DNA from 2 places in the Oceanimonas doudoroffii genome. Region 2 is predicted to be linked to the other one. Evidence: predicted binding sites of a transcription regulator. Region 2 holds the regulator's gene; the other holds the start of a gene.
What was found. Region 2 encodes NrdR, which represses ribonucleotide reductase genes. Its sites were predicted from a motif close to CACNNTATANNGTG; they were not measured.

Region 1: a site for NrdR is predicted at 9,809-9,822, ahead of nrdA (class 1a ribonucleoside-diphosphate reductase subunit alpha). Genes of this name have one in related genera too.

What each region holds. Positions count from the first base shown of each region.
Region 1 covers NZ_NBIM01000001.1:1,064,075-1,079,076, reverse strand. Annotated here, with positions in the region: gene B6S08_RS04985 (ABC transporter ATP-binding protein) at 1-688, opposite strand, end outside; gene B6S08_RS04980 (EAL domain-containing protein) at 721-3,243, opposite strand; gene B6S08_RS04975 (ABC1 kinase family protein) at 3,326-4,633, opposite strand; gene B6S08_RS04970 (hypothetical protein) at 4,705-5,217, shown strand; gene B6S08_RS04965 (DUF1496 domain-containing protein) at 5,687-5,953, shown strand; gene yfaE (class I ribonucleotide reductase maintenance protein YfaE) at 5,957-6,220, opposite strand; gene nrdB (class Ia ribonucleoside-diphosphate reductase subunit beta) at 6,226-7,359, opposite strand; gene nrdA (class 1a ribonucleoside-diphosphate reductase subunit alpha) at 7,476-9,752, opposite strand; gene B6S08_RS04945 (HAD family hydrolase) at 10,092-10,766, opposite strand; gene ubiG (bifunctional 2-polyprenyl-6-hydroxyphenol methylase/3-demethylubiquinol 3-O-methyltransferase UbiG) at 10,772-11,470, opposite strand; gene gyrA (DNA topoisomerase (ATP-hydrolyzing) subunit A) at 11,621-14,230, shown strand; gene serC (3-phosphoserine/phosphohydroxythreonine transaminase) at 14,365-15,002, shown strand, end outside.
Region 2 covers NZ_NBIM01000007.1:83,417-98,418, forward strand. Annotated here, with positions in the region: gene ribBA (bifunctional 3,4-dihydroxy-2-butanone-4-phosphate synthase/GTP cyclohydrolase II) at 1-72, opposite strand, end outside; gene B6S08_RS15515 (riboflavin synthase) at 103-756, opposite strand; gene ribD (bifunctional diaminohydroxyphosphoribosylaminopyrimidine deaminase/5-amino-6-(5-phosphoribosylamino)uracil reductase RibD) at 756-1,871, opposite strand; gene nrdR (transcriptional regulator NrdR) at 1,872-2,321, opposite strand; gene glyA (serine hydroxymethyltransferase) at 2,443-3,696, opposite strand; gene B6S08_RS15535 (molecular chaperone TorD family protein) at 3,932-4,552, shown strand; gene B6S08_RS15540 (DUF2956 domain-containing protein) at 4,561-4,914, shown strand; gene B6S08_RS15545 (amidoligase family protein) at 4,929-5,897, shown strand; gene B6S08_RS15550 (gamma-glutamyl-gamma-aminobutyrate hydrolase family protein) at 5,885-6,574, shown strand; gene B6S08_RS15555 (YqaA family protein) at 6,567-7,001, shown strand; gene acs (acetate--CoA ligase) at 7,180-9,129, shown strand; gene aroQ (type II 3-dehydroquinate dehydratase) at 9,584-10,033, shown strand; gene accB (acetyl-CoA carboxylase biotin carboxyl carrier protein) at 10,069-10,533, shown strand; gene accC (acetyl-CoA carboxylase biotin carboxylase subunit) at 10,543-11,883, shown strand; gene B6S08_RS15580 (RidA family protein) at 12,140-12,502, shown strand; gene B6S08_RS15585 (DUF997 family protein) at 12,788-13,024, shown strand; gene panF (sodium/pantothenate symporter) at 13,021-14,472, shown strand; gene prmA (50S ribosomal protein L11 methyltransferase) at 14,554-15,002, shown strand, end outside.

The DNA of each region.
Region 1 (15,002 bases), on a different contig from region 2:
TGGCGTAACTGTCGACGATGCGGCCGGTCATCATGGAGCGGGCATCGGCCTGGGCGGTGGCGACCCGCTTCATGCGTGGCACGAAGTAGCACTGAATGCCGATATAGGTCAGCAGCCAGAGCAGAATGGGCAGCATCAGGATCAGATCCGACTGGCCCATCATCACCAGCATGGCGATAAAGTAGACGGATACATATACCAGCACGTCCAGCAGTTTCATCACGGTTTCCCGCACTGCCAGTGCCGTTTGCATCACCTTGGTGGCAATACGACCGGCGAATTCGTCCTGATAAAAGCTCATGCTCTGGTTCAGCAGGTAGCGGTGCGCCTGCCAGCGAATGGACATGGGGTAATTCCCCAGCAGCGACTGGTGCATCAGCATGGAGTGGCCAAAGGCCAGCAGCGGAATGATCACCAGCACCAACGCACCCATGAGGATCAGGGTACCCCGCTCTTCGGCCCAGAATGACTCCGGGCTATGGCTGGCCAGCAGATCCACCAGCTGGCCCATAAAGCCAAGCAGGGCGACTTCGATCACGGCCACGGTGGCACTGAGCAGCGCCATCACCACCAGGGGCCATTCAAAGCCTCGAGTGTAGTGGCGGCAGAAGGCATACAGGCCTTTGGGAGGACGAGTGGGTGCTTCGTCAGGAAAGGGCTGGGTCAGGCTTTCAAACAGTTTGAACATCGGGTCTTCCAGTTACGGACATACTCGCGTTTTTACCCTTGATGTCGCGTTTTGCCAAGCCATAACGCGGCAAAGTCGCTCGCCGGCAGCGGCCTGCCGGTCAGGTAGCCCTGCACCAGATCCACCGGATAGCGCTCCAGCGCCTGCATCTGGGCCTCGGTTTCCACCCCTTCCGCCACCACGTGAAACGCCAGTTCCCGTGCCAGTCCGGTCACCGCCGCCAGAATGGCGGCACTGCTGCGGGACTCGCCCAGGCGCTGAATAAAGCTGCGGTCGATTTTCAGAACGTCCACCGGCAAATCCTGCAGGTAGCTGAGTGAGGAATAGCCGGTGCCAAAGTCGTCGATGGCAATGGCGCAACCCAGTTCGCGCAGGCTGTTGAGAAGGGGAATGGCCTGTTGCTGCTTGTCGAGCAGCACGCTCTCGGTCAGCTCAATGTTAATCAGGCCGGCGGGTAATTGATGCTCGGCGAGCAGCTGGCGCAGCTGCACCAGCAAATCATGCTGCCAGAACTGCTGGGCCGACAGGTTGACCGACACCGGCACCGGCACCAGGCCCTGGTCCAGCCAGTGCCGCTGTTGTCTAATGGCCTGACCGAGCAGGGTGCGGCCAAGGGCGACCATGAGTCCGGCCCGCTCCGCCAGGGGAATAAAGTCGGCGGGGGAGACCCGGCCAAAGTCGGGGTGCTGCCAGCGGGCCAGGGCCTCTACGCCGGCCAGGGTGCGGTCGTGCCGGTGCACCTGGGGCTGGTAGTGCAGGCTGAGCCCGTCGCCGCTTTCTACCGCGTCGCGCAGGGCGGTTTCCATGGCCAGGGCGCGATGCTGCTGGTGGTTCATGTCCTGGCTGTAGAGGCGATAGTCGTTGCGGCCTTCCTGCTTGGCCTGATACATGGCCGAGTCGGCGTGGTGCAGCAGCGTTTCCGGCGTGTCGGCATCGTCCGGATACAGGCTTACCCCCAGGCTGCAGCCAATGCGAAACGGCTGGTTGCGAATGTAAAAGGGCTCGGCCACGGCGTCGATCAGCCGCTGGGCGATGCGGCTGGCCTCGTCGGCCTGCTCGAGCTCGGGCAGCAGCACGATAAACTCGTCACCGCCGAGGCGCGCCAGGGTGTCGTCTTCCCGCAGCCGGGCACGAATGCGTCGGGACACCTCCAGCAGCAACTCGTCGCCGGCGGCGTGCCCCAGGGTGTCGTTGACCTGTTTGAAGTGATCCAGATCGATAAAGATGACCGCCAGGTGCCGGCGGCTGCGATGGGCGTGGCGCACCGCCAGCGCGAGCCGGTCTTCCAGCAGGCGTCGGTTGGGCAGACCGGTGAGGGCATCGTAATAGGCCAGCTGGCGAATGCGATCCTCGTTTTCCCGAATATGGGTGATGTCGGTAAACAGGGCGGCAAAGTTGGTGATGTTGCCGCCGTCATCCTGTATGGCGGTAATGGTGAGCAGTTCCAGGTAGAGCTGACCGCTCTTGCGCCGGTTCCAGATCTCGCCCCGCCAGTAACCCTGTTCGTTCAGGGTTTGCCACATGGCCCGGTAAAAGGCGGCGTCGTGACGCCCGGAAGAGAGCAGGGCCGGCGTGCGGCCCATGACCTCTTCGGCACTGTAGCCGGTGGTATGGGTAAAGGCGGGATTGACAAATTCGATGCGACCGCCGGCGTCGGTAATGATAATGCCTTCCAGCGAGGCCTCGATTACCCGTTCCGCCAGTTGCAGGTTGAGCCGGGAGCGCAGCAGCGCCTGATCCCGCTGCTCCAGTAGCTGACGCACTTCCTGAAGGTAGCCATGCTCCACGCCGTCGATGATCTGGCGAAAGCCCACCAGTCCTGCAATGCGCTCGCCGTCGAGCACCGCCAGGTGCCGCACCCTGTGATTGATCAGCAGGTCCCGGGCGTGCAGCAGGGTGTCGGTGGGGGCCACTGACAGCAGGGGCCGGCTGGCCAGTTCCCCGATGGGCGTGGCCCCCGGGTGCCGGGCAATGTAGCGTACCATGTCGCGCTCGGTGATGATGCCGAGTGGCGCCCCCGCGGTGTGCACCACGGCGGCATCCTTGTCTTGCTCCAGCATGGCGGCGGCGGCCCGGGACAGGCAGAGATCGCCGTTCAGCACCAGTGGCGTGGCGTCCATGGCCTCGCGTACGTCCCGCAGGCTGAGGTAGGGCTCCAGCCCCTGTTTCAGCGCCATGTCGGTTTGTGACACCATGCCCAGCGGCCGCTGTTCGTCGTCCACCACCAGCACATGGCGGCAGCGCCACTGCCTGAGCCAGCGGGCCGCTTCGGTCAGGGAAGTATGGCGGGGCAGGCTGTGCACCGGCCGGCTCATCACACGGCGAATGGGCTGGTTGAGGCTGTCGGGGCAGGAGAAGTCCAGCCGCAGGCTGTCGCGTTCGGTCCATATCCCCACGGCTCGCCCCTGCTCCAGTATCAGCACCGAGCTGCACCGGCGCGAAGCCATGCTTGCGGCGGCTTCCCGCAAGGGCGTGTCGGGGCTGCAGGTAAGCAGGCCGGTGTGCATCAGTCGTTCAAGGGAAAGATGGGCGGGAGTGGTGTCGGGATGTGTCACTGGGCTCGATTTGCTGGTAGGTTGTCATTCAACTCCCTACTGTATATGGGGCCATTACCCTTGGCAATGGCCCCGCCGGTTTTTACAGCCAGGGCTGCAACTGCCGGCGCATATTGACCTGGGCGCCAAGGCGCGCCGCCAGCAGATAGAGGCCTCCTATCTTGCGATGCAGAAACAGCGCATCGGCGGGCGGGCTGTGCCAGTAATCCTGTCGCATGCTGAGTGCGGTGCCGGCGTCGCGCAGGCGCCGGGCCAGGCTGCTGTGGCCAAAGTCAAAGGGGGCGTCCTGGTGCAGCGGCTCGCAGGCCAGTTGCACCATGTGAATCACCGCCTGCTTCTGCTCGGGAATAATATGCTGGCTGAAAAAGCCGATGTCGCTCAGGGCCAGCTCCATGGCGGAAGTATCCTGGTGCAGGGCGGCGGCAAACAGGTGGCGGTACCCTTGCGCAAAACCGGAGGCGTATTCCCGGGTGGCGCCAAAGTCGAGCAGCACCAGCCGGCCTTGATGGTGGAAAAAGTTGGCGAAGTTGGGATCGGTCTGTACCAGATTGAATTCAAACAGCTCGCGAAACAGCAGCTCAAACAACAGCGCCATCAGCCGGTTGCGCACCGGCTGGGGTTCATTACTCAGGGTTTCAATGGGGCTACCTTGCACATAACTCATGGCCAGCAACCGGCCCGTACTGATATCGGTACGCACCCGTGGTAACACAAAGCGGTCATCATCACCCAGCAGGGCGTTGAAGCGCGCCAGCTGGCGCGCTTCCCGGTGATAGTCGGCTTCGGCGTGCAGTTGCTGTTTGGCTTCGTCGAGCAGCCCCTGATAATCGACCCCGGCGGGCACCAGGCCACTGAGCCGCAGCAGGCTGGCGACATTGTTCACGTCACTGTCGATGCTGCCGGCAATGCCGGGGTATTGCACCTTGACCGCCAGCGCCTCGCCATCGTCGGCCCAGGCCCGGTGTACCTGACCGATGGACGCCGCCGCCAGGGGACGAAACTCGAAATGGGCGAAGTGGCGTTGCCAGTCGGGCCCCAGTTCCTGCGTCAGCATCCCGGCCAGCTGAGGGGAGGGCATGGGCGTACCCTCTGCCCGCAGCCGGGCCAGCAGGTCGGCCAGCTCCGCGGGCAGCAGTTCGCCGGCGTCCATCGACAGCAGCTGGCCCACCTTCATCGCCGCCCCGCGCAAACGGGCCAGCTGATCGCCCACCCGGCGGGCGTTGGGGGGGATCAGCAGCAACTCCCGAGCCGCCGGGCGCTCTCCCCTGACCAGGCGGCGGGCGCCTTCGCTCAGCATGCCACCGGCCACCCGGGTGGCCAGTGATGCCAGATGGCCCATGCGCGCCAGCCGGTGTGCAGGGACTTTACTCCCCTTGTCGTCGGTGCTCATAATGTCTCCTCAAAGATGATGGGCACACAGACCGAGAAACGGCCATTTCCATTCGAATTCAAGGGCTCCCCATGATCCATCCCAACCCTTTGTCGATACCCAGGAACCCCCTGCACAGGGGCGCAGGCTGGCTGGCGCTGTGTTTGATGCTGGCCGGTTGCGCCGGCCCCCAGGAGCGAACCCTGGCCCGCCTGGAGCGCATTGCCGACGCGGTGATGGCCGCGCCCTGTGACGCTCCTCGCTATGATTACCGGCTGGTGGACAACGCCCATGTGCCAGGGGTGACCGACCAGGTTGAAATTCTGCGTTGTCCCGGACTGGAAGCCCGCACCTATTGGTCCCGGGAAAGCGCCCGGCCCGGCGGCCTGCCGGTGTTTTTGCTGCTGACGCGGCCGCACCCCGGGCTGCCGGCATTTCTACAGCCGGGCAGCCCGGGAGAAGGGCTGGAGCGGCAGCTGGGCCGGCCCACGGAGCGGCACGCGGATTACTGGCGTTATGGTTCGGTGGAAACCACGGAGGCGGTGACCATCTCCTGGCGGGACGGGCGCATTCGGCAGCTGCGCTGGGAGTGGTATCTGGACTGAGCACATCAAAAGGGCGCCGTGGCGGCGCCCTTGCGGTAACTGCCGGCGGGATTATTCGGCGTTGGTACGTTTGTCCCGCTTCTCCTGGCGTTTTTCCTTCAGGGTTTTTCGGGCTTTCTTTTTCACTTTTTCCTTGCTCATGATGTGGCTCCGTGGATTTCTCGCCCACAAAAAGGTGCCGTTTTCCTTTCTGGAGGGCGCAAAATGTCGTGATGACGACAGAGTGACTACATGATCACGGCAAAACGACTACTTCAAGGCGATGTCTCCCTTATCAGCTGCCCGATGGCAATACCAACAAAACAAACCGGCTTAAAGCGCTGCCATGTCGCTTCATGGCGTTGCAAGTGACTAAAAATGAAGAAAAAAGCTATAACCACGTTAGCCGGGGGCAAGCGGAAAAGCAAGCCTCGGGGCGGGTGGCGGTGCTACCATAAAACCATCTGTGTCATTGCGGGAGAGCAACATCATGAAAAGGCTGCTGTGGGGACTGTGCTGGGGGCTGCCGGCGCTGGCCGGTGCCGAAACCATTACCACCGCCCCGGTGGAGCTGAACATTGCCGCCGGCATTGAGCCGGTGTGTTATTACGCCGACAAGCGCTATTCCCGAGGGGCGGTGATCCAGATGGGACAACAGTGGTTTGTGTGCGCGAAGGAGAAGTCGTTTGAGCAAAATGGCCGGCTGAGCTGGCAGCCGTTTGATCCCAATGCCGGCGAGGCCGGCAAAATGCGTTGAGGCTCAGGCCTGTTTTTTGACTCCGAGCAGCGGCACGTCAAGCAGCACCTCGCCCTCGGGCCGGCAGCAACAGGGCAGTACTTCGCCGCTGGCCACAAAGGCCAGCGGCGTTTCCGGGTAGCGCACGCAGCCCTCAAGCAGGGGGGTACGGCAGGCGCCGCAGTAGCCCTCGCGGCACTGATATTCCACCGCGTGTCCGGTGCGTTCCAGGCCGTCGAGCAGGGTTTCCCCCGCCCGCAGTTCAAAGCTGAGATCGCGCGTGCGCACTTTGCTCACAGTTCAAAGTCACCCAGATCGTCGTGGCTCACATGGGAGTCAATCTGACCCACCAGATAGGAGCTCACTTCCACTTCCTGGGGCGCCACCTGCACATTGTCGGATGACAGCCAGGCGTTGATCCAGGGAATCGGGTTTTGCTTGGCGCCTGCAAAAGCCGGCTCCAGACCCACCGCCTGCATGCGCAGGTTGGTGATGTATTCCACGTACTGGCACAGAATGTCCTTGTTCAGGCCGATCATGGAGCCGTCCTTGAACAGGTATTCGGCCCATTCCTTTTCCTGAATGGCGGCGGCCTTGAACAGCTCAAAGCACTGCTGTTCGCAGTCTTTGGCGATCTGCGCCATGTCTGGATCGTCGTCACCGCTGCGCAGAATGTTAATCATGTGCTGGGTGCCGGTTAGGTGCAGGGCCTCGTCCCGGGCAATGAGTTTAATGATCTTGGCGTTGCCTTCCATCAGCTCGCGCTCGGCAAAGGCAAAGGAGCAGGCAAAGCTCACGTAGAAGCGAATGGCTTCCAGGGCGTTGACGCACATCAGGCACAGGTAGAGCTTTTTCTTCAGCTCATACAGGTTGATCAGCACCTTGCGGCCCTTGATCTCGTGCTCACCTTCGCCGTAGAGGTGATAGAAGTTGGTGTATTCGATCAGCTCGTCGTAGTAGTGGGCGATATCCTTGGCGCGTTTCTGAATGTGCTCGTTGGCCACGATATCGTCAAAGACCTTGGCCGGATCGTTGACGATATTGCGAATAATGTGGGTGTAGGAGCGGGAGTGGATGGTCTCGGAAAACGCCCAGGTCTCAATCCAGGTTTCCAGCTCGGGAATGGACACCAGCGGCAGCAGTGCCACGTTGGGGCTGCGACCCTGAATGGAGTCGAGCAGGGTCTGGTATTTGAGGTTGCTGATGAAAATGTGCTTTTCGTGATCCGGCAGCGCCTGGTAATCAATGCGGTCCTGGGACACGTCCACTTCTTCCGGACGCCAGAAAAAGGACAGCTGCTTTTCAATCAGCTTTTCAAAAATTTCGTATTTCTGCTGATCATAACGGGCCACGTTCACCGGATTGCCGAGGAACATGGGCTCTTTCATGTGATCATTCTGAACTTGACTGAAAGTGGTGTAAGACATTTTTTTCATTCCGCAAAGACAAGAGCGCAGTGCCGCTCAACCGCCTGGGGCGGTATCAGCGACGCTGCGCACGGCGGCGGGAGCAAACCCGCCGCGAGTTATTTCAGTAAGGCGCCTTAAATCTTGCAGGCGCCGCCGGCGCAGCCGTCATCTTCCTGCAGGTCGTTCTGGGCGTCTGCCGCACCGTCACGGGTGTTGTGATAGTACAGGGTCTTGAGACCGAATTTGTAGGCGGTGAGCAGATCTTTCAGCAGTTGCTTCATCGGCACCCGGCCGCCGTCAAAGCGGGCGGGATCGTAGTTGGTGTTGGCGGAAATGGCCTGATCCACGAATTTCTGCATCACACCCACCAGCTGCAGGTAACCGTCGTTGGACGGCATCTGCCACAGCAGCTCGTACTGGCTCTTGAGGCGCTCATACTCTGGCACCACCTGCTTGAGAATGCCGTCTTTGGACGCCTTGACCGACACCAGGCCACGGGGCGGCTCGATGCCGTTGGTGGCGTTGGAGATCTGGCTTGAGGTCTCGGACGGCATCAGCGCGGTCAGGGTGCTGTTGCGCAGACCGGTGGTCTTGATCTCTTCCCGCAGGGTTTCCCAGTCCAGGCGCAGCGGCTCCTGGCAGATGGCATCGAGATCCTTCTTGTAGGTGTCGATGGGCAGCACGCCCTGGGCATAAGTGGTCTCGTTAAAGGCCGGGCAGGGGCCGAATTCCTTCGCCAGCTGTACCGAGGCCTTCAGCAGGTAGTACTGAATGGCTTCAAAGGTCTGATGGGTCAGGCCGATGGCACTGCCGTCGGAGTACTTGACGCCGTTTTTGGCCAGGTAGTAGGCGTAGTTGATCACGCCAATACCCAGAGTACGGCGGTTCATGGAGCCTTTTTTGGCTGCCAGCAGGGGGTAGTCCTGATAGTCGAGCAGGGCATCCAGGGCGCGTACCGCCAGATCCGCCAGGCCTTCCAGATCTTCCAGTTTGTCGATGGCGCCTAGGTTAAAGGCCGACAGGGTGCACAGGGCGATTTCACCGTTCTCGTCGTTGATGTCCATCAGCGGCTTGGTGGGCAGGGCGATTTCCAGGCACAGGTTGCTCTGGCGCACCGGCGCCACTTTGGCATCGAACGGGCTGTGGGTGTTGCAGTGATCCACGTTCTGCACATAGATACGGCCGGTGCCGGCACGCTCCTGCATCATCAGCGAGAACAGCTCCACCGCCTTGACGGTGCGCTTGCGAATGCTGTCGTCGGCTTCGTACTTGACGTAGAGCTCTTCAAATTTGGCCTGATCCTCAAAGAAGGCGTCATACAGGCCGGGCACGTCGGACGGGCTGAACAGGGTAATGTCGCCGCCCTTGATCAGGCGCTGGTACATCAGGCGGTTGATCTGCACGCCGTAGTCCATGTGGCGCACGCGGTTTTCTTCCACGCCACGGTTGTTTTTCAGTACCAGCAGGGACTCTACTTCCAGGTGCCACATGGGGTAGAACAGGGTGGCGGCACCGCCACGTACGCCGCCCTGGGAGCAGCATTTGACCGCGGTCTGAAAGTGCTTGTAGAACGGAATGCAGCCGGTGTGAAAGGCTTCGCCGCCACGAATGGGGCTGCCCAGGGCGCGAATGCGGCCGGCGTTGATGCCGATGCCGGCGCGCTGGGACACGTAACGCACGATGGCGCCGGAGGTGGCGTTAATGGAATCCAGGCTGTCGCCGCACTCGATCAGCACGCAGGAGCTGAACTGGCGGGTAGGGGTGCGCACGCCGGACATGATGGGCGTGGGCAGGGAAATTTTGAAGGTGGACACGGCGTCATAAAAACGGGTGACGTAGTCCAGCCGGGTCTCTTTCGGGTACTTGGAGAACAGGCAGGCGGCCACCAGCATGTAGAGGAACTGCGGGCTCTCGTAGATGTCGCCGGACACCCGGTTCTGCACCAGATATTTGCCTTCGAGCTGCTTGATGGCGGCATAGGAGAAGTTCATGTCGCGCTCGTGGTGCAGGCGCGCATTCATGGCCTCGAATTCCTCGCGGCTGTAGTCGGCCAGAATGTGCTGGTCGTACTTGCCCATTTCGGTCAGGCGCACCACATGGTCATGGAAGTGGGGCGGCTCGAACTCACCATAGGCCTTCTTGCGCAGATGGAACATGGCCAGGCGGGCGGCCAGGTACTGGTAGTCCGGGCTCTGCTCGGAGATCAGATCGGCGGCGGCCTTGATGATGGTCTCGTGAATGTCTTCGGTGCGGATACCGTCATAGAACTGGATGTGGGAGCGCAGTTCCACCTGGGACACGGATACATTGTCCAGGCCCTCGGCGGCCCAGGTGATCACCCGGTGGATCTTGTCCAGATCGATGGGCTCCTTGGCGCCGGAGCGTTTGGTAACCAGCAGATGTTTATTCATGAGATGGACCTTCTCCCAGTGGTGTTGTGTTGCTCGGCAAATCCCGTGCGTCCAACCACCCTATATAGTGTGGTCGTGGTGCGGAGGAAGCACAACATATAGTTGTCGTTGAGTGGAATGGGCACAATATAGTGGGTTGGTTCACGATTCTCAAGCCGCCCCGGCACTGGGCAGCTTGTGGATAATCTGTGTGAAATACACCGATGTTTGCGTTTACTAACTGGTGTGCCGTTGGGACTCTGGCATTGGCAAAACACTGTCTTTTTTGTGGCCGGCGAAAAACTTTTTTTTAAATATTTGGCTTGCAAAAATGACCGGCTTGCGGATCCGCGGGATCTTTCAGCAGGGGGCGTCAAATGCCCCTTTCAGCCAGTGGCTGAGTGCATCAACCGAGTCCATGACGGCCCCGGCCTGCCAGCGGTGGGGATCCTCACCCGCCGACACATAACCCCAGCCCGCGGCCAGGGTGGCCATGCCGGCGGCCAGCCCCGCCTCGATGTCGCGACGGTGATCGCCCACATAGACACAGTGGTCGGCTTTCACCCCCAGGTGCGCGGCGGCATGCAGCAGCGGCGCCGGGTGCGGCTTTTTATGGGCCAGGGTGTCGGCGCTGACGGTGACGCCACACTGCGAGAACAGCGGCAAGGCCGCCAGCAGCGGCTCGGTGAGCGCCGCAGGCTTGTTGGTGACTACCCCCCAGGGAATGGCATTCTGATTGAGCCAGCCCAGCAGCTCGGGCACGCCGGCGTAAGGCTGGGTGTGGTGACACAGGTTTTGACGGTAAAAACCGAGCATGCGTTCCCGTAACCGATCCAGCCCGTGCTGCTCAATCATGGCCTGCGGAATGCCGGCCCTGAGCAGGGCATAGGAGCCGTCGGAGGTAGTGCAGGCCAGCACCTCGTCGGACAGGGCGTTGAGGCCAAGGCCGGTGATCACATGGTTGGCGGCGGCGCCCATGTCGCCCGCGGTGTCGAGCAGGGTGCCGTCGAGGTCAAACAATACCGCCTTGAGCATGCCGTTTACTCCGGTTTGATGGCGTGAACCATGTAGTTGACGTCTGCATCATGGCTGAGCTTGAAGTCGCCCTGCAACGGCCGGTACACCACGCCCTGAATGTCCTTTACCACCAGACCGGCGGCCTCGATAAAACGGCACAGCTCGGCGGGGCGAATGAATTTGCGGTGATCATGGGTACCCTTGGGCACCATTTTCAGCAGGTGCTCGGCGGCGCCGATCATCAGCAGCCAGGCCTTGGGATTGCGGTTGATGGTGGAAAACACCAGGTTGGCGCCGGGTTTGGCCAGCCTGGCGCAGGCGGCCACCACGGAAGCCGGCTCGGGCACGTGCTCCAGCATTTCCATGCAGGTGACCAGCTCATACTGGCCGGGCTGCTCTTCGGCCATCTGCTCGGCGGTGGCCTGGCGGTAGTTGACGCTGACGCCGCTTTCCAGGGCGTGCAAGCGGGCCACTGCCAGGGGTTCCCGGCCCATGTCGACGCCGGTCACCTCGGCCCCTTCCCGGGCCAGGCTTTCACTGAGAATGCCGCCGCCGCAGCCGATGTCGATCACCTGCTTGCCAAAGAGGCCGTCGGCCTTGTCGGCAATCCAGCCAAGGCGCAATGGATTGATGTTGTGCAGGGGCCTGAAATCCCCCTCCAGATCCCACCAGCGAGAGGCCATGGCCTCGAATTTGTCGATTTCCTGTTGATCTACGTTCATGAAACTGCCTTGTGCCTGGGCGATTGGGGTACCCATTATAACCAAGCCGGCAGGGGTCGCCAGCTTCACTGCTCCCGTCGGGCCGGAACTGTGCTAGAATGGCTCGCTTTTTAAAGCCATATAATCAATAACCTGGGGACAAGGCTTGCTATGACCGATTTGGCCCGAGAAATCATGCCGATCAACATTGAGGAAGAGCTGACGCGCTCCTACCTCGATTACGCCATGAGCGTGATCGTGGGGCGTGCCCTTCCCGATGTTCGAGACGGCCTGAAGCCGGTGCATCGCCGCGTGCTGTTCGCCATGAACGAGCTCGGCAACGACTGGAACAAACCTTATAAAAAGTCGGCCCGTGTGGTGGGCGACGTAATTGGTAAATATCACCCCCACGGCGACAGCGCGGTATATGACACCATAGTGCGCATGGCACAGGACTTTTCCATGCGCTACACCCTGGTCGACGGCCAGGGCAACTTCGGCTCGGTAGACGGCGACTCCGCCGCCGCCATGCGTTATACCGAAGTGCGCATGGACAAGATTGCTCACGAGCTGCTGGCGGATCTGGACAAGGAAACCGTCGACTGGGTGCCGAACTATGACGGCACCGAACTGATCCCGGCGGTGATGCCCACCAAGGTACCCAACCTGCTGGTGAACGGCTCTTCCGGCATCGCCGTGGGCATGGCCACCAATATACCTCCCCACAACCTCAACGAGGTGGTGGATGGCTGCCTGGCATTGATCGATGACGAGCACATCAGCCTCGATCAGTTGATTGAGCTGATCCCCGGCCCGGACTTTCCGACCGGCGGTATCATCAACGGCAAGTCCGGCATTCTCGATGCCTACCGTACCGGTCGCGGCAAGATCTACGTGCGCGCCCTGGCGGAGATTGAAACCGACGAGAAAACCGGTCGCGAGACCATTATCGTCTCCGAGCTGCCCTATCAGGTGAACAAGGCCCGGCTGATCGAGAAAATCGCCGAGCTGGTCAAGGAAAAACGCATCGAGGGCATTTCCGCCCTGCGCGACGAGTCCGACAAGGACGGCATGCGCATCGTGATCGAGGTGCGCCGGGGCGAGGTGGGTGAGGTGATCCTCAACAACCTGTATGCCCAGACCCAGATGCAGACCGTTTTCGGCATCAACATGGTCGCCCTCGACAACAACCAGCCGCGCACCTTCAACCTGAAGGAAATGCTGGAGTGCTTTATTCAGCACCGCCGCGAAGTGGTGACCCGTCGTACCGTGTTTGAACTGCGCAAGGCGCGGGACCGGGCCCACATCCTGGAAGGCCTGGCCATTGCCCTGGCCAACATCGATCCGGTGATTGAGCTGATTCGCCGCTCGCCGACCCCGGCGGAAGCCAAGGCCGGCCTGCTGGCGCAAGGGTGGGAGCTGGGCAACGTGGCCAGCATGCTGGAGCGTGCCGGTGACGACGCCGCCCGCCCGGAATGGCTGGAGCCGGATTACGGTATTCGTGACGGTCGCTATTACCTGACCGAACAACAGGCCCAGGCCATTCTGGAGCTGCGTCTGCACCGCCTGACCGGCCTTGAGCACGAGAAGATCCTGGATGAATACAAGGCGCTGCTTGAGCAGATTGCCGAGCTGCTGCACATTCTCAACAGCAGTGCCCGCCTGATGGAAGTGATTCGGGAAGAGCTGGAGGCGCTGAAAGAGCAGTTTGGCGACACCCGCCGCACCGAAATCACCACTTCCAGTGCCGAAATCAACCTGGAGGATTTGATCACCCAGGAAGACGTGGTGGTGACCCTGTCCCACCAGGGTTACGTCAAGTACCAGCCGCTCACCGACTACGAGGCCCAGCGCCGTGGCGGTCGCGGCAAGTCGGCAACCCGCATGAAGGAAGAAGACTTTGTCGAGCGCCTGCTGGTGGCCAACACTCACGACACCATTCTGTGCTTCTCCACCGCCGGCAAGGTGTACTGGCTCAAGGTGTATCAGTTGCCGGAAGCCAGCCGCACCGCCCGTGGCCGCCCCATTGTCAACCTGTTGCCGCTGGACGAGCACGAGCGCATCACCGCCATTCTGCCGGTGAAGGAATATGCCGACGACAAGGCGGTGTTCTTTGCCACCCGTCAGGGCACGGTGAAGAAAACCGAGCTGACTGCCTTCAGCCGGCCGCTGGCCTCGGGCATTCGCGCCATCAACCTGACCGAAGGCGACGAGCTGATCGGGGTGGACATCACCGACGGCGACAACGAGATCATGCTGTTCTCCGATGCCGGCAAGGTGGTGCGTTTCCATGAAGATCAGGTGCGCGCCATGGGCCGTACCGCCACCGGCGTGCGCGGTATTCGCCTGAGCGACAACGACAGTGTGGTATCGCTGATCGTGCCGCGAGGCGAGGGCGCCATTCTCACCGCCACCGCCAATGGTTACGGCAAGCGTACCGCCCTGGAGGAGTACCCCACCAAGAGCCGGGCCACGCAGGGTGTGATGTCGATCAAGGTGAGTGACCGCAATGGTGCCGTGGTAGGGGCCATTCAGGTGGACGAAACCAACGAGATCATGCTGATCACCAACGGCGGTACCCTGGTGCGTACTCGCGTGTCGGAAGTGAGCCTGATCAGCCGTAACACCGCCGGCGTGCGTTTGATCCGCACCGGAGAAGACGAGCAGGTGGTAGGGCTGCAGCGCATTGAGGAACCGGAAGACGACGAGCCGATCGAAGGCGAGGAAGGGCTGGACTCCGGGGCGGCGGATGACGCTGCTGCACCGGCCACCGACGAGTAACAAACATGAGGCCTGCGGGCCTCTTTTTTGTGCTCTGGATCGGATTTTGCTTTGACTTGGCGCTCAAGCGCCGTGTAAAACGAGAAAGCGCCGGTGTTCGGCGCCAAACAACTTAGCAGGTTAACTCAGGGAAAATGGGAAAGATGGTTTACAACTTCAGCGCAGGTCCGGCCATGTTGCCGGTTGAGGTCATGCAGCGGGCACAGGCCGAGTTTCGCGATTTTAACGGCTTGAGTGTGTCGGTGATGGAGCTCAGCCACCGCGGTGCCGATTACATGGCGGTAGCGGCGCAGGCCGAGCGGGATCTGCGTGAGCTGATGCAAATCCCCGACAACTACAAGGTACTGTTCCTGCAGGGCGGCGGACGCGGCCAGTTTGCCGCCGTGGCGCTGAACCTGATGGGCAAGAACGCCAAGGCCGATTACATTGTTACCGGTCAGTGGTCCCGTTCGGCGGTAGCCGAAGCCGAGAAGGTGGGTACCGTCCGGGTGCTGGACGGCTTTGAAGCCGGCGAAGGCCCGCGCAAACTGGCCACCAGCTGGGATCTGGATCCCACCGCCGCCTATGTGCACTACTGCCCGAACGAAACCGTGGAAGGCATTGAGTACGACTTTATTCCCGATACCGGCGATGTGCCCCTGGTGGCGGACATGTCGTCCACCATTCTGTCCCGTCCGGTGGATGTGAGCAAATTCGGCATTATCTATGCCGGCGCCCAGAAGAACATTGGTCCGTCCGGCCTGGCGGTGGTCATTGTGCGTGACGACTTGCT
Region 2 (15,002 bases):
GTCATCCATCAGAATGACCATTTTGCCCTGACGAATGTCGTCGATGATTTCCTGGGTACTGCTTAAGGCCATGATGTTCCCCTTGGTTGATTCGGTTAGCCGCTATTTCACAAAACCGCTGGCGGCCAGGGTCGCCAGAGTAAGTCCGCTCGACGCCTGAGTCTGGCCACCGGCCAGCAGGCGTTCCAGGTAGCGGGCGATAATGTCTACCTCCAGGTTGACGCTGCGGCCAACCTGCCAGTCGTTCAGTGTGGTGTTATTTAATGTATGGGGCACCAGCGTCAATTTAAAGGCCGCGCCCGATACCGCGTTCACGGTCAGGCTGATGCCGTCCACGGTAATGGAGCCCTTTTCGGCAATATAGCGGGAAAGTTCGGCCGGGGCGTCGACCCACAGCTCAATGGCAAAGCCCACCTTGCTCTTTTTGCTGATGCGGCCCACGCCGTCCACATGGCCGGACACCAGGTGACCGCCGAGGCGGGTGGTGGGCAGCAGCGCCTTTTCCAGGTTTACCGCCTGGCCCGACTGGTAGTCGGCAAAGCCGGTGCGATTAAGGGTTTCAATCGACACGTCGGCGCAGTAGTAATCCTTGCCCAGTTCGGTCACGGTGAGGCAGACGCCGTTGGTGGCGATGGAGTCGCCCAGGGCGACGTCGGAGAGATCCAGCGCCGGGCAATGAATGCGGATCACCGAGGAGGCGCCCTTTCGCTCGATGGCGGCCAGGGTGCCGGTGGCTTCAACAATACCGGTAAACATCAGTCGGTTACCCTTGCAGTCAGTTTGAGATCACCACCCACCAGGCGGCAATCCTGCCAGGCCAGCCGGGGCGGCTGGCTCATGGCGGTAAATTCGGGCAGCGCCAGCAGGCCCCGGGCCGGGTTGCCCATCAGCATGGGCGCCTGATACAGAATCAGTTCATTCACCAGGCCGGCACCAAACAGGGCACCGCCAAGGGTCGCCCCCGCCTCGACCCAGAGGTAATTCAGCTGACGCCGGCCCAATTCTTCCAGCAACAACTCCAGGTCCAGCTTGCCATCGGCGGCCAGGGGCAGCACGCATTCTTCCACCTCGTCGCCAAAGCCACCGGTCACCTCGCCGCGTAGCAGCAGCACCGGGCCGGGCTGCGCAAACAGCCGCAGCCCGGCATGCAGCCGGTTTTGCGTGTCGATTACGATGCGCAACGGCTGGCGCAGCTCGGCTTCGGCATAGTCCTGGCGCAGCGACGCCGGCAACTCTTGCCAGCGCACGTTGAGGGCGGCGTTGTCCATCAGCACGGTATCGGCGCCGGAAAGAATGGCGCAGCTTTGCGCCCGGTGGCGCTGCACATCACGCCGGGCCGCCGGGCCGGTAATCCACTGGCTTTCGCCGTTGGCGAGCGCGGTGCGGCCATCCAGGCTGGCGGCCAGCTTCAGGGTCACAAAGGGACGGCCGGTGCGCATGCGGTGCAAAAAGCCCACATTCACCGCCTCGGCCTCATCGGTCATCAGGCCGGCCTCGGCCCGAATGCCCGCGTCCTGCAGCATGGCCAGGCCGCGACCGGCAACCTGGGGGTTGGGATCCACCATGGCGGCCACCACTCTGGACACGCCGGCGTCAATCAGACCCTGGGCACAGGGCGGGGTGCGACCATAATGGGAACAGGGCTCCAGGGTAACGTAGGCGGTGGCGCCCTGAGCGGCCTCACCGGCGGCCTGCAGCGCAAAGACTTCGGCATGAGGGCCGCCGGCACGCCGGTGAAAGCCCTCGCCCACCAGTTGACCGTCTTTCACGATCACGCAACCCACCGCCGGGTTGGGGCTGGTGGTAAAACGGCCACGGCGGGCCAGCTCAAGCGCCCTGGCCATCCAGCGCGCATCTTGGGTTGTGAACACTTATTGCTCCAGGCGGGCTATCTCTTCGCCAAACTGGCGCAGATCCTCAAAACAACGGTACACCGAGGCAAAGCGAATATAGGCGACCTTGTCGAGCTGCTTGAGCTCGTCCATCACCAGGTTGCCCACCAGCTCGGATTTGACTTCCCGCTCGCCGGTGGCCCGCAGCCGCGACTTGATGCGGCTGATGGACTGCTCGATGGCCTCGGTGCTGACCGGACGCTTTTCCAGCGCCCGCTGCATGCCGGCTTCCAGCTTGTCTTCGTTAAAGGGCTCGCGAATGCCGCTGGTTTTGATGATGCGCGGCATCACCAGCTCGGCGGTTTCAAAGGTGGTGAAACGCTCCCGGCAGGCATTGCACTCACGCCGCCGGCGCACCTGCAGGCCATCGCCCACCAGACGGGAGTCGATTACCTTGGTTTCGGTTGCGTTGCAAAAGGGGCAGTGCATGGTGCCTCCGCGGGGCCTGTTAATCGGCTGTTAGTGTAAAGAAGCGGGCTGTGGAATGAAAGCAAGAGAAAATAAAAACGGGGTCCGAAGACCCCGTTTCTGATGCCGTTACCGGTGCGCCTTACGCGTAAACCGGGTGGCGACGGCAGATGTCCAGCACCTGCTCTTTCACGCTGGCGATGGTGGCGTCGTCGTTGATGTTGCTCAGCACATCACAGATCCAGCCGGCCAGCTGGCGCACTTCGGCTTCCTTGAAACCACGACGGGTAACCGCCGGAGTACCAATACGAATACCGGAGGTCACGAACGGAGAACGCGGATCGTTGGGCACGGCGTTCTTGTTCACGGTGATGAAGGCGCGGCCCAGGGCGGCGTCGGCTTCTTTACCGGTGATGTCCTTGTCGATCAGATCCAGCAGGAACAGGTGGTTGTGGGTGCCACCGGAAACCACTTTAAAGCCACGCTTCTGGAACTCGTCGGCCATGGCCTGGGCGTTTTTCACCACCTGAGCCTGGTATTCCTTGAACTCGGGCTCCAGGGCTTCCTTGAAGGCCACGGCCTTGGCGGCGATCACGTGCATCAGCGGGCCACCCTGACCACCAGGGAAGACGGCGGAGTTCAGCTTCTTCTCCAGCTCTTCGTTGTTGGCGGCAGACAGGATGATGCCGCCACGGGGACCGGCCAGGGTCTTGTGGGTGGTGGAGGTCACCACGTGGGCATGGGGCAGCGGGTTGGGGTACACACCGGCGGCGATCAGGCCGGCCACGTGCGCCATGTCCACCATAAACCAGGCGCCTACCTTGTCGGCGATTTCGCGCATGCGGGCCCAGTCTACGATGCCGGAGAAGGCGGAGAAGCCACCGATGATCATCTTCGGCTTGTGCTCAACGGCCAGACGCTCCATTTCTTCGTAGTCGATCACGCCCTGCTCGTTGATGCCGTAAGGCACGATGTTGTACAGACGGCCGGAGAAGTTGGCGGGAGAGCCGTGAGTCAGGTGACCACCGTGGGCCAGGTTCATGCCCATGACGGTGTCGCCGGGCTTGACCAGGGCCAGGAAGACGGCGGAGTTGGCCTGGGAGCCGGAGTGCGGCTGCACGTTGGCCCAGGTGGCGCCGAACAGCTGCTTGACACGATCGATAGCCAGGTCTTCCACCACGTCAACATATTCACAGCCGCCGTAGAAGCGCTTGGCCGGATAGCCTTCGGCGTACTTGTTGGTCAGCTGGGAACCCTGAGCCTGCATCACGCGCGGGCTGGTGTAGTTCTCGGAAGCGATCAGCTCAATGTGCTCTTCCTGACGCACGGTCTCATTGCTGATGGCCTGCCACAGCTGGGGATCATAGTCGGCGATATTCATCTCACGCTTTAACATCCGTCTCTCCTGACTCATGGGGGATTGTCACTGAAAGTCAGAGTGTACCCCCAAGCGGCAGTCCGGCCTAGTCCCGCGAGCCGGGTTTACACTATTTTTTTACCTTTATGTTGAAAAGTTCACAAAAAGTTGAAGACCCATTAACACACTCCCTGTTCCGCACGGGTAGGAATCCGACCGGCAAACCCGATAGAATGGGGCTATCCCCAGACCGAACAAGCCGTTGAAGAGGATTATGCAAGCGTTCAGAGTGACTTCCCAGCGCCGGGCCGAACTGTATCACTGGTTTACCGCCCTTTTTGCCACCCCCCTGAGCGAGGACGATCTCGGTGAATTCGGCGGCTACGACATGCACCGTTTCCTCGACAGTCTGGCCACCCTGGACCCGCTCACCGAGGCCGCCGAGGCCTTTCGCGGCGAAGCGGAAAAGGCGCTGCAACACACGGCGCCGCACACGCGCCTGAGCGGTCATTATCAAGCGCTGCTCGAGGCGCCCTCACTGCTCGACACCGCCAGCCTGAACGAGGCCAGCCAGGATGCCCTGCTGCTGATGACGGTGCTGCTCAAGCAGCACGGCACCGAGCTGGCCGACGACGATCCGCTGCATGTGTGCAATCAGCTGGAGATGATGGGTACCCTGGCGCTGGCCGCCGCCGACAGCACCACCGAGGAGCAACGGTTGCAACTGCTGGATCAGCAGCGAGAACTGGCCAACAGCCAGCTGATCGGCTGGCTGCCGGTGTTTGTGGAGCTGTGCCGGGAGCGGGATGCGGGCGGCTTTTACGCCGCCGCCGCCAGCCTGCTGTTGTCGGTGTTTGTGATGGATCTGCACTACCTCAACAACGTAGCGGAATAATCAGGCCCATGCGTTACAGCAAGCACAAAAAGGCTGAGGCCTCACCCGAAACCCAGGCCGAGGCCGAGCGGGTGGCCAAGGCCACCCAGCGTCCGGGTCAGACCAAGGAACAGACCCGGCTCATCGCCCAGGGAATTCAGAAGGGCATAGAGGAATACAAAAAGCAGCAAAAGGCCAGGGCCCGCGCCGCCGACAAGGCCCGCCGGCAGCAACAGCGTCAGCAGGGCGCAGAAGTAAACGAGGAAAATGAGGCCGAACCGGATCTCGCCCCTGCCGGGCGTTCTTCCCCGCTGCCCTGGCTGTTGCTGGGGCTGAGCTGGGTCGGCTTCCTTCTATACTTGTGGCTCACCCGCCACGGCTGAAACAGGGAGACACCATGCCATTGCCACTGCCCCCGGAACTCTATACCGAACACGGCGCCGAGCGCCGGCTGGGCGTGGAGCTGGAGCTGAGTGGCCTGCCCCTGCCCCGGCTGGTCAGCCTGGTGACCGACGCCCTGCGAGGCGAAACCCGCGCGCTGTCGGAATATGAATTCGACATCGACACCCCGCTTGGCACCTTTCGCGCCGAACTCGATTTTGACTACCTCAAACGCCTGGCCCGGGAGCAGCGCCGACACCCGCCCGGCGAACTGGAGCAGACCGCCACCGACCTGCTGGGCAGTCTGGCGCAGCACCTGGCGCCGCTGGAGCTGGTGTGCCCGCCGCTGCCGCTGTCACGGCTCGACCGGCTCAGCCGGCTGTTTGAACGACTGCGCCAACAGGGCGCCCGGGGCACTCGCCACGCCCTGCACTATGCCTTTGGTCTGCACCTCAACCCCGAGCTGCCGGCCACCGATATTCACACCCTGCTGCGCTATTTTCGCGCCTACCTGTGCCTGCACGACTGGCTGGAAGCCCACGAAGACATCGTTACCGCCCGCAAGATCTCGCCCTATATTCGCGCCTTTCCCCGGGACTATGTCAGGCTGGTGCTGAAGCCGGACTACCACCCCGATCTGACCCGCTTTACCGCCGACTATCTGGCCTGGAACCCAACCCGCAACCGGGCCATGGATCTGCTGCCCCTGCTGGCCTGGCACGATGAGTCCCGAGTGCAGGCGGTGGCCCACGACGACAAGATCAACCCTCGTCCCACCCTGCACTACCGGCTGCCCAATTCCGATATCGACAATCCGCTGTGGTCCCTGGCCCACGCCTGGGCCGGCTGGCTGCAGGTGGAATGGCTGGCGGCGGATCCGCAACGGCTGACGGACGCCTGCCGGGCCTATGGCGAGCACCTGGATCAGCTGACCCCGGATTTTATGGATCCCTGGAGCCTCAAGGTGCGTCCATGGTTGCGTTGATTGGCGTGACCGGCCCCGACAGCCGCCTGCCCCTGGCCTGGTGGGCCAGCCGCCTGGCATTGGGTCTGGCCGGCGGCCGGGGCCAGCACCTGACCCCGGCCAACATGCATAGGCACAAACGGGATCAACTGCAGGGCCTCATCATCGGCGGCGGTGACGATATCGACGCCGCCCTCTACGGCCACGATACCGGCCGGGCCCCGGCGGATCCGGACCGGGACGCTTTTGAGATAGAACTGATTGAACACGCCCTCGACACCAGCCTGCCGCTGCTCGGCATCTGCCGGGGTGCCCAGTTGATTAACGTGGTGCTGGGCGGCTCGCTGCACGCCGACATTCGCCCGCTACGCCAGAACACTTCCAACCGGCGCACACCACTGCCGCGTAAAACCGCCATCGGCTGTGGCGGCGGCCGGCTCAGTCGCATCATGCAGCGGCCGCGCTGGCGCATCAACAGCCTGCATCACCAGGCGGTGGACAGGCTGGGCGGCGGCCTGGCGGTGGTGGCGCGGGATCTGGACGGCTTTGTGCAAGCCATTGAAAGCACCACGGATCACTATCTGATGGGGGTGCAGTGGCACCCGGAATACCTTCCCTACCTGCCCTGCCAGCGACGGCTGTTTCGGGATCTGGTCACGGCGGCCGAACACAGCCGGCCCGAGGCACTTTATGACTGACTATTTGCTGGTGTTTGGCAGCAGCCTGCTCGCCGCCACCATAGCGCCCTTTTATTCGGAAGTGGTGCTGGCGGCGGTACTGACCCGCCAGCCCGATGCCGCCCTGCTGCTGTGGCTGCTGGCCAGCACCGGCAATACCCTGGGGGCCATGATCAACTGGTGGCTGGGCAAGTACCTGCTGCACTTCCGCCACAAGCGCTGGTTTCCGGTCAACGACAAACAGCTGGAGCGCGCCCAGCGCTGGTTTCAGCGCTTTGGCGTGTGGTCGCTGCTGCTGTCCTGGGCACCGGTAGGCGGTGATGCCCTCACCTTTATCGCCGGCATCATGCGGGTGCCGCTGGCGCTGTTCACCCTGCTGGTGTTCATCGGCAAGGCGCTGCGCTACGCCGTGGTGCTGTGGTTTGCCGATACCTTGTTACTGTCCTGATCCCGACGGGGCATTCCGAATGCAAGGACTGGCATGAGCCCGACAAGACCGTATACTGGGCAACACAAGGCAGTGCTACCAGGGCCGCCAGTTCTTTCGGCTAGCCGAAAGTCTAATTGAGCGTAACGACCATCTGGGTCACCTTGTTAACCAATGGTTACAACCAAGGAGCGGAATAATGAGTGAAGTTAAGGTTCATCCGGTCATGCCCCATATCGCAAAGACCGCACTGCTGGACGATGCCGGCTATCAGGCCATGTATCAGCAGTCCATCGACAACCCCGAAGCCTTCTGGGGTGAGCAGGGCAAAATCGTTGACTGGATCAAACCCTACACCAGGGTAAAAAACACCTCCTACGATCCGGGCCACATCAGCATCAAGTGGTTTGAAGACGGCACCCTGAACCTGTCCGCCAACTGTATCGACCGTCACCTGGCCACCCGGGCCGACGAAGTTGCCATCATCTGGGAAGGCGACAGCCCCGACGAAGACAAAAAGGTCACCTACCGCGAGCTGCACGAGCAGGTATGTCGCTTTGCCAACGTGCTCAAGGCACAGGGCGTGAAAAAGGGCGACGTGGTCAGCATCTATATGCCCATGGTGGTGGAAGCGGCGGTGGCCATGCTGGCCTGTACCCGCATCGGTGCCGTGCATTCCGTGGTGTTTGGCGGCTTCTCTCCCGATGCACTGGCCAGCCGCATTATCGACTCCCAGGCCAAGGCGGTGATCACCGCCGACGAAGGCCTGCGTGGCGGCCGCACCGTGGCACTCAAGGCCAACGTGGACGCGGCCCTGGCCAACCCCAAAGTGACCTCCATCGACAGCGTGATCGTCTATCGCCGCACCGGCGGTGACATTGCCTGGAACGAACAGCGCGATGTGTGGTGGCACGAAGCCACCGCCCAGGTCAGCGCCGACTGCCCGCCGGAAGAAATGAACGCCGAAGATCCGCTGTTCATTCTTTATACCTCCGGCTCCACCGGCACCCCCAAGGGCGTGCTGCACACCACGGGTGGCTACCTGGTGTATGCCGCCATGACCTTCAAGTACATTTTTGACTACCACCCGGGTGACGTGTACTGGTGCACCGCCGACGTGGGCTGGATCACCGGCCACAGCTACCTGCTCTACGGTCCGCTGGCCAATGGCGCCACCACCCTGCTGTTTGAGGGCGTGCCCAACTACCCCAAAACCAACCGCATGGCCCAGGTGGTCGACAAGCACCAGGTCAATATTCTGTATACCGCCCCCACCGCCATTCGTGCCTTTATGGCCAAGGGTGACGAGGCGGTGGAAGGCACCAGCCGCGCCAGTCTGCGCGTGCTGGGCTCGGTGGGCGAGCCCATCAACCCGGAAGCCTGGGAATGGTATTTCCGCGTGATCGGCGACGAGCGCTGCCCCATCGTGGACACCTGGTGGCAGACCGAAACCGGCGGCATTCTGATCACCCCGCTGCCCGGCGTCACCGATCTCAAGCCCGGCTCGGCCACCCGCCCCTTCTTTGGCGTGCAGCCGGCGCTGGTGGACGGCGAAGGCAAGGTGCTGGAAGGCGCCACCGACGGCAACCTGGTGATCCTGGACTCCTGGCCCGGCCAGATGCGCACCGTGTTCGGCGATCACGACCGTTTCGAGCAGACCTACTTCTCCACCTTCCCCGGCACCTACTTCAGTGGTGACGGCGCCCGTCGCGACGAAGACGGCTACTACTGGATCACCGGACGGGTGGACGACGTGCTCAACGTCTCCGGTCACCGCATGGGCACCGCCGAAATCGAGTCGGCGCTGGTGGCGCACCCGAAGATTGCCGAGGCCGCCGTGGTGGGCGTGCCCCACGACATCAAGGGCCAGGGCATTTACGCCTATGTCACGCTCAATGCCGGCGAAGTACCGTCTGCCGAGCTGCACAAGGAAGTTAAAGACTGGGTGCGCAAGGAAATTGGTCCCATCGCCACCCCCGACGTCATCCACTGGGCCGAGGGCCTGCCCAAGACCCGCTCCGGCAAGATCATGCGCCGCATTCTGCGCAAGATCGCCACCGGCGACACCGATGCCCTGGGCGATACCTCCACCCTGGCGGATCCGGGTGTGGTCGACCGCCTGATCGAGGAACGCAACCGAGTGGCCTGATGCGCACCCGCTGTTGTCAGACTGTCGTCTTTTTCTGTTGTCACACCCGCGCAGGCGGGAGTCCAGTGCGATATGTCATGGATCCCCGCCTTCGCGGGGATGACGGAAATGAAAGATGTCTGGGGGTATAGTCATGTCAAAACGCCGCCTTGAGCGGCGTTTTTTTATGGCCGCGGCCGGCTGAATGCCGCTTTTTGTCGCAGCAACAACAGTTTGCGGAACTTTCTGACGTTATTTTCGCTCACACATCGAGCCTCAACCCCGGTCACCCACGGGCACACTCAAAAATTTATTAGTCATTAGACCAGTAAATTGCTGCCAATTTTCATGAAATCACTATAATTGGGCGCACCGGGCCGAAATGCGCCATTTTATTTGCCTCACACCGGCAAAAAGCGCTAGGCTCCCTGTGACTCGACGTGTAAACCGCAAGATAGACGAGGATTGCCGCACAATGGCCGACAAATACCGTATTCTGCTGCTCAACGGGCCAAACCTTAACCTGCTGGGCCGACGCGAACCGGGCATTTACGGCAACAACAGCCTGAACGACATCGTGGCGCGCCTCACCGAGCAGGCCGCCGGGCGCGATATCGAACTCAGTCACGTCCAATCCAACGCGGAGCACGTTCTGCTCGACGCCATCCACCAGGCCGATGGCCGGCAGGATTTTATCATCATCAATCCCGCCGCCTTCACCCACACCAGCGTGGCCCTTCGTGATGCCCTGCTGGGGGTCAACATTCCCTTCATTGAAGTGCATTTGTCGAATGTGCACGCCCGTGAACCCTTCCGCCATCATTCCTATCTGGCGGATAAGGCAGTGGGCGTGATCTGCGGCCTGGGTGCCGATGGTTACGAATTTGCCCTTGAGGCGGCGGCCCGTTATCTGGCTCGTCGCTGACTCACATCAGCACCAACATAACTAAGAGAACGCTCATGGATATTCGTAAAATCAAGAAACTGATCGAACTGGTTGAAGAGTCCGGTATCGCCGAGCTGGAAATCGCCGAAGGCGAAGAGTCGGTACGCATCAGCCGCTACGGCGCCGCCGCCCCGGCCCCGGTGATGCCTCAGTATCAGGTGCAGGCCGCCCCGGCTCCTGCCGCTGCGCCCGCCGCCGCTCCTGCTGCCGCCGCCCCGGCCGCCGAAGCCGCTCCCGAGCTGAGCGGCCACGTGATGCGTTCTCCCATGGTCGGTACCTTCTACCGTGCCTCCAGCCCCGGCGCCAAGAACTTCGCTGAAGTCGGCCAGACCGTCAACGTGGGCGACACCCTGTGCATTGTTGAAGCCATGAAGATGATGAACCAGATCGAGGCCGACAAGGCCGGCGTAGTGAAGGCCATTCTGGTCGACAACGCCCAGCCGGTTGAATTCGACGAGCCCCTGTTCATCATCGAATAAGGAATTCCCATGCTGGATAAAGTAGTCATCGCCAACCGCGGTGAAATCGCCCTTCGCATTCTGCGCGCCTGCAAGGAGCTCGGAATCAAGACGGTCGCGGTGCATTCCACCGCCGACCGCACCCTGAAGCACGTGCTGCTGGCAGACGAGTCCATCTGTATTGGTGGCAATCAGTCCACCCAGTCGTACCTGAATGTGCCGTCCATCATCGCCGCCGCCGAAGTGACCGACGCCGTGGCCATTCACCCCGGCTACGGCTTTCTGGCGGAAAACGCCGACTTCGCCGACCAGGTAGAAAAGTCCGGCTTTATCTTTATTGGCCCGCGCGGCGACACCATTCGCCTGATGGGTGACAAGGTGTCTGCCATCGAGGCCATGAAGAAGGCCGGCGTACCCTGTGTGCCGGGCTCCGACGGCCCCATCGGCGGCGACGCCAAGCGCAACGCCGCCATTGCCAAGCGCATTGGTTATCCGGTGATCATCAAGGCCGCCGGTGGCGGCGGTGGTCGCGGCATGCGTGTGGTGCGCTCCGAAGCCGAACTGGAAAAATCCATCTCCATGACCAAGGCCGAGGCCGGTGCCGCTTTCGGCAACGACATGGTGTATATGGAGAAATTCCTGGAAAACCCGCGCCACATCGAAATTCAGGTGCTGGCCGACGGCCAGGGCAACGCCATTCATCTGGCCGAACGTGACTGCTCCATGCAGCGTCGTCACCAGAAGGTAGTGGAAGAAGCCCCGGCCCCGGGCATTACCGCCGAGATGCGCAAGTTCATCGGCGAGCGCTGCTGCAAGGCCTGTGTCGACATCGGCTACCGCGGCGCCGGTACCTTTGAATTCCTCTATGAAAACGGCGAGTTCTATTTCATTGAGATGAACACCCGTATTCAGGTGGAGCACCCGGTCACCGAGATGATCACCGGTGTGGATCTGATCAAGGAACAGCTGCGTGTGGCCGCCGGCCTGCCGCTGTCCATTACTCAGGATCAGGTGGTGGTGCGTGGCCATGCCATCGAGTGCCGCATCAACGCCGAAGACCCGCGCAGCTTTGTGCCGAGCCCGGGCGAGATCACCCGCTTCCACTCTCCGGGTGGCCTGGGTGTGCGCTGGGACTCCCACATTTATGCCGGCTATCGAGTACCGCCCTACTACGACTCCATGATCGGCAAGCTGATCTGCTACGGCGAAAACCGCGATATCGCCATCGCCCGCATGAAGCACGCCCTCAACGAGCTGGTGATTGACGGCATCAAGACCAATATTCCGCTGCACAAGGAAATCATGAGCGATGAGAACTTCCGCAATGGCGGAACCAACATCCATTACCTTGAGAAGAAGCTGGGCCTGTAAGGCTCACGCGGAATAATCAAACGGCGCCTTGAGCGCCGTTTTTGTTTAAGGAGCGACAACAGAGGACCGTAGGTTGGAATGAGCCTCGGCGAATTCCAACATGTCACAGGCGCCTTCTTGTTGTGAATTCGCTGCGCTCATCGCCAACCTTCTGCTTTCCGGGTGCGATATGCTTAGCATTACGCGACCGCAGCGGTTTTTCCCAAACTGGCCAGCCGCTACACTACGCCCTCAGCCCACTGAGACAAACACCAACATGAACATTCATCGCATCAATCCCTGCAAACGCTGGTCCGACATTACCGTGTTCAACGGCATCGCCCATTTTGTGGAGGTGCCCGAGGGGGATCTGTCCGCCGGCATTGAAGAGCAGACCCGCCAGGTGATGGTTCAGGCCGAACAGGCCCTGGCCAAGATAGGCAGCGACAAGGGCCGGCTGCTGTCGGTAACCATCTACCTCACCGACTTTGCCAACCTGCCCGCCTTTAATGCGGTGTGGGACGAGTGGTTCCCGGAAGGCACCGCCCCCAGCCGCGCCTGCGTAAAGGCCGAGCTGGCCAACCCCGACTACCTGGTGGAGATGGCCTTTGTTGCCGCCGCCGGCGAAGAGTACTTGTAGGTTGAAATGAGCCTCGGCGAATTCCAACGCTACACCGGCGCCTTCGTGTTGGGATTCGCTTAGCTCATCACAACCTACCGCCCGGATCCCCTAGGTTTTCCTCGTTCCCGTGCTCTGCCTGGAAGCGAGTGCACATGACAAGTGGAGCGCGGGCGAGCCGCCAGCGCTCCAGAAAACACCCGCATATTCGCTGCGCTCATCACAACCTACCGCCAAAAGCGGGGGCGAGTTTGTTCCTCTATTCCCCCACTGGTATGCTTCGCCCCTTCCTGAAGGAGCCTTCCAATGACTTCCATTGTTTCCGTGGCCCGGCGCGAAGCCTTGCTCAGCGTGCTGCTGGCCCTGCTTTATCTTGCGGCCTGGGCAGCCTGTGCCTGGCTGGTGCCGCCGGCGCTGACCCTGGCCGGCTGGCCACTGTGGTTTTTGCTGAGCTGCCTGTTCAATCCGCTGCTGTTTATTGTGCTGTGCGCGCTTATGGTGCGCTGGTGTTTCAGGGCGGTTAACCTGGAAGCCTCATCATGAATGCCGGACTGATGATTCCCCTGCTGGTGTATCTGGCGGTGATGATTGGCCTGGGACTGTGGCTGGGCCGTCGCCGCAGCGAAGGCGGCTTTGTGCAGGACTATTTCCTTGGCAGCCGCTCCATGGGCGGCTTTGTGCTGGCCATGACCATGGTGGCCACCTATGCCTCGGCCTCGTCTTTTATTGGCGGCCCCGGCGCGGCCTACCGCATGGGGTTGGGCTGGGTGCTGCTGGCGATGATCCAGGTGCCCACGGTGTGGCTGACCCTGGGGGTGCTGGGCAAACAGTTCGCCCATATCGCCCGGCGGGTGAACGCGCTCACCATTAACGACATGCTGCAGGCCCGCTACCAAAGCCCGCTGGTGGTGCTGCTGGCGGGCCTGGGCCTGCTCGCCGCCTTTGTGGCCACCATGGTGGTGCAGTTTATCGGCGGTGCCCGGCTGCTGGAAACCGTGACCGGACTGTCGTATCAGAGCGGACTCATGCTGTTTGCCGGCGCCGTGCTGCTCTATACCCTGGTGGGCGGCTTTCGCGCCGTGGTGGTGACCGACGCCGTGCAGGGCATTCTGATGCTGCTGGGCACTGTGGTGCTGCTGGCCGGCGTGCTGCAGGCCGGCGGCGGCGCCGCCACCATGTTTGCCGAGCTGAAAGCCATCGATCCCGGGCTGGTGCAGCCTCAGGGCCCCGACGGCTTTCTCTCCATGAGCTTTATGCTGTCGTTCTGGGTGCTGGTGTGCTTTGGGGTAATAGGCCTGCCCCATTCGGCGGTACGCTGCCTGGCCTACAAAGACAGCGCCGCCATGCACAGGGGCATTATTATCGGCACCCTGGTTGGGGCCGTGCTGATGTTTGGCATGCACTTCGCCGGGGCGCTGGGGCGCGTGCTGGTGCCTGAGCTAACCGTACCCGACAAGGTGATGCCCACCCTGATGCTCACCGTTCTGCCGCCGCTGGTGGCCGGGCTGTTTCTGGCCGGGCCCATGGCCGCCATTATGTCGACCATCGACTCCCAGCTTATTCAGGCCGCCGCCACCCTGGTAAAGGATCTTTACCTTAACCACCTATGCAAAACCCAGCCGGCGCCGGCCGTGATCAAGCGCGCCAGCAAGCTGGTGACCCTGACCCTGGGGCTGATAGTGCTGTGGGCGGCCCTGAGTCCGCCGGAGATGATCATCTGGCTCAACCTGATGGCCTTTGGCGCCCTGCAGGCTATCTTTTTCTGGCCGCTGGTGCTGGGCCTGTACTGGTGGCGGGGCAACAGCACCGGCGCACTGGCCTCCATGCTCACCGGTGCCATCAGCTACAGCCTGCTGCTGCACTTTGGCATCAAGCCCCTGGGGCTGCACGCCATCGTGCCGAGCCTGGCGCTCTCGGGCCTGGCCTATGTGGTGGGATCTCTGCTCACGCCGCCGCCCTCACCCGAAGTGCGTACCCTGTTTGGCCGCTGAGCCAGTTCCCGGTGTCCGCGCCAGCGGACACCGGGGCCAGCTGTGTTAGAATTGCGGTTTTAGCCCATAACGAAGAACGCCATGCCCTGGATACAAATTCGCATCAACGCCACCGAAAAGACCGCCGACAAGGTCAGCAACATGCTCTCCGGCCGCGGCGCCCAGGCGGTGACCTACATGGACGCCGAAGACAAGCCGGTGTTTGAGCCCCTGCCCGGTGAAACCCTGCTGTGGGACGACACCGTAGTGGTGGGCCTGTTCGACGCCGAAACCGATCCGGCGCCCATCATCGACTTTCTGAAGAAGTTCTACCGCAAGGATCTGGTGTATAAGGTGGAGCAGCTGGAAGACAAGGACTGGGTGCGCGAGTGGATGGACAGCTTTCACCCCATGCGCTTTGGCAAGCGGCTGTGGATTTGCCCCAGCTGGCGTGACGTGCCCGACCCCGAGGCGGTGAACGTGATGCTGGATCCGGGACTGGCCTTTGGCACCGGCACCCACCCTACCACCGCCCTGTGCCTGGAATGGCT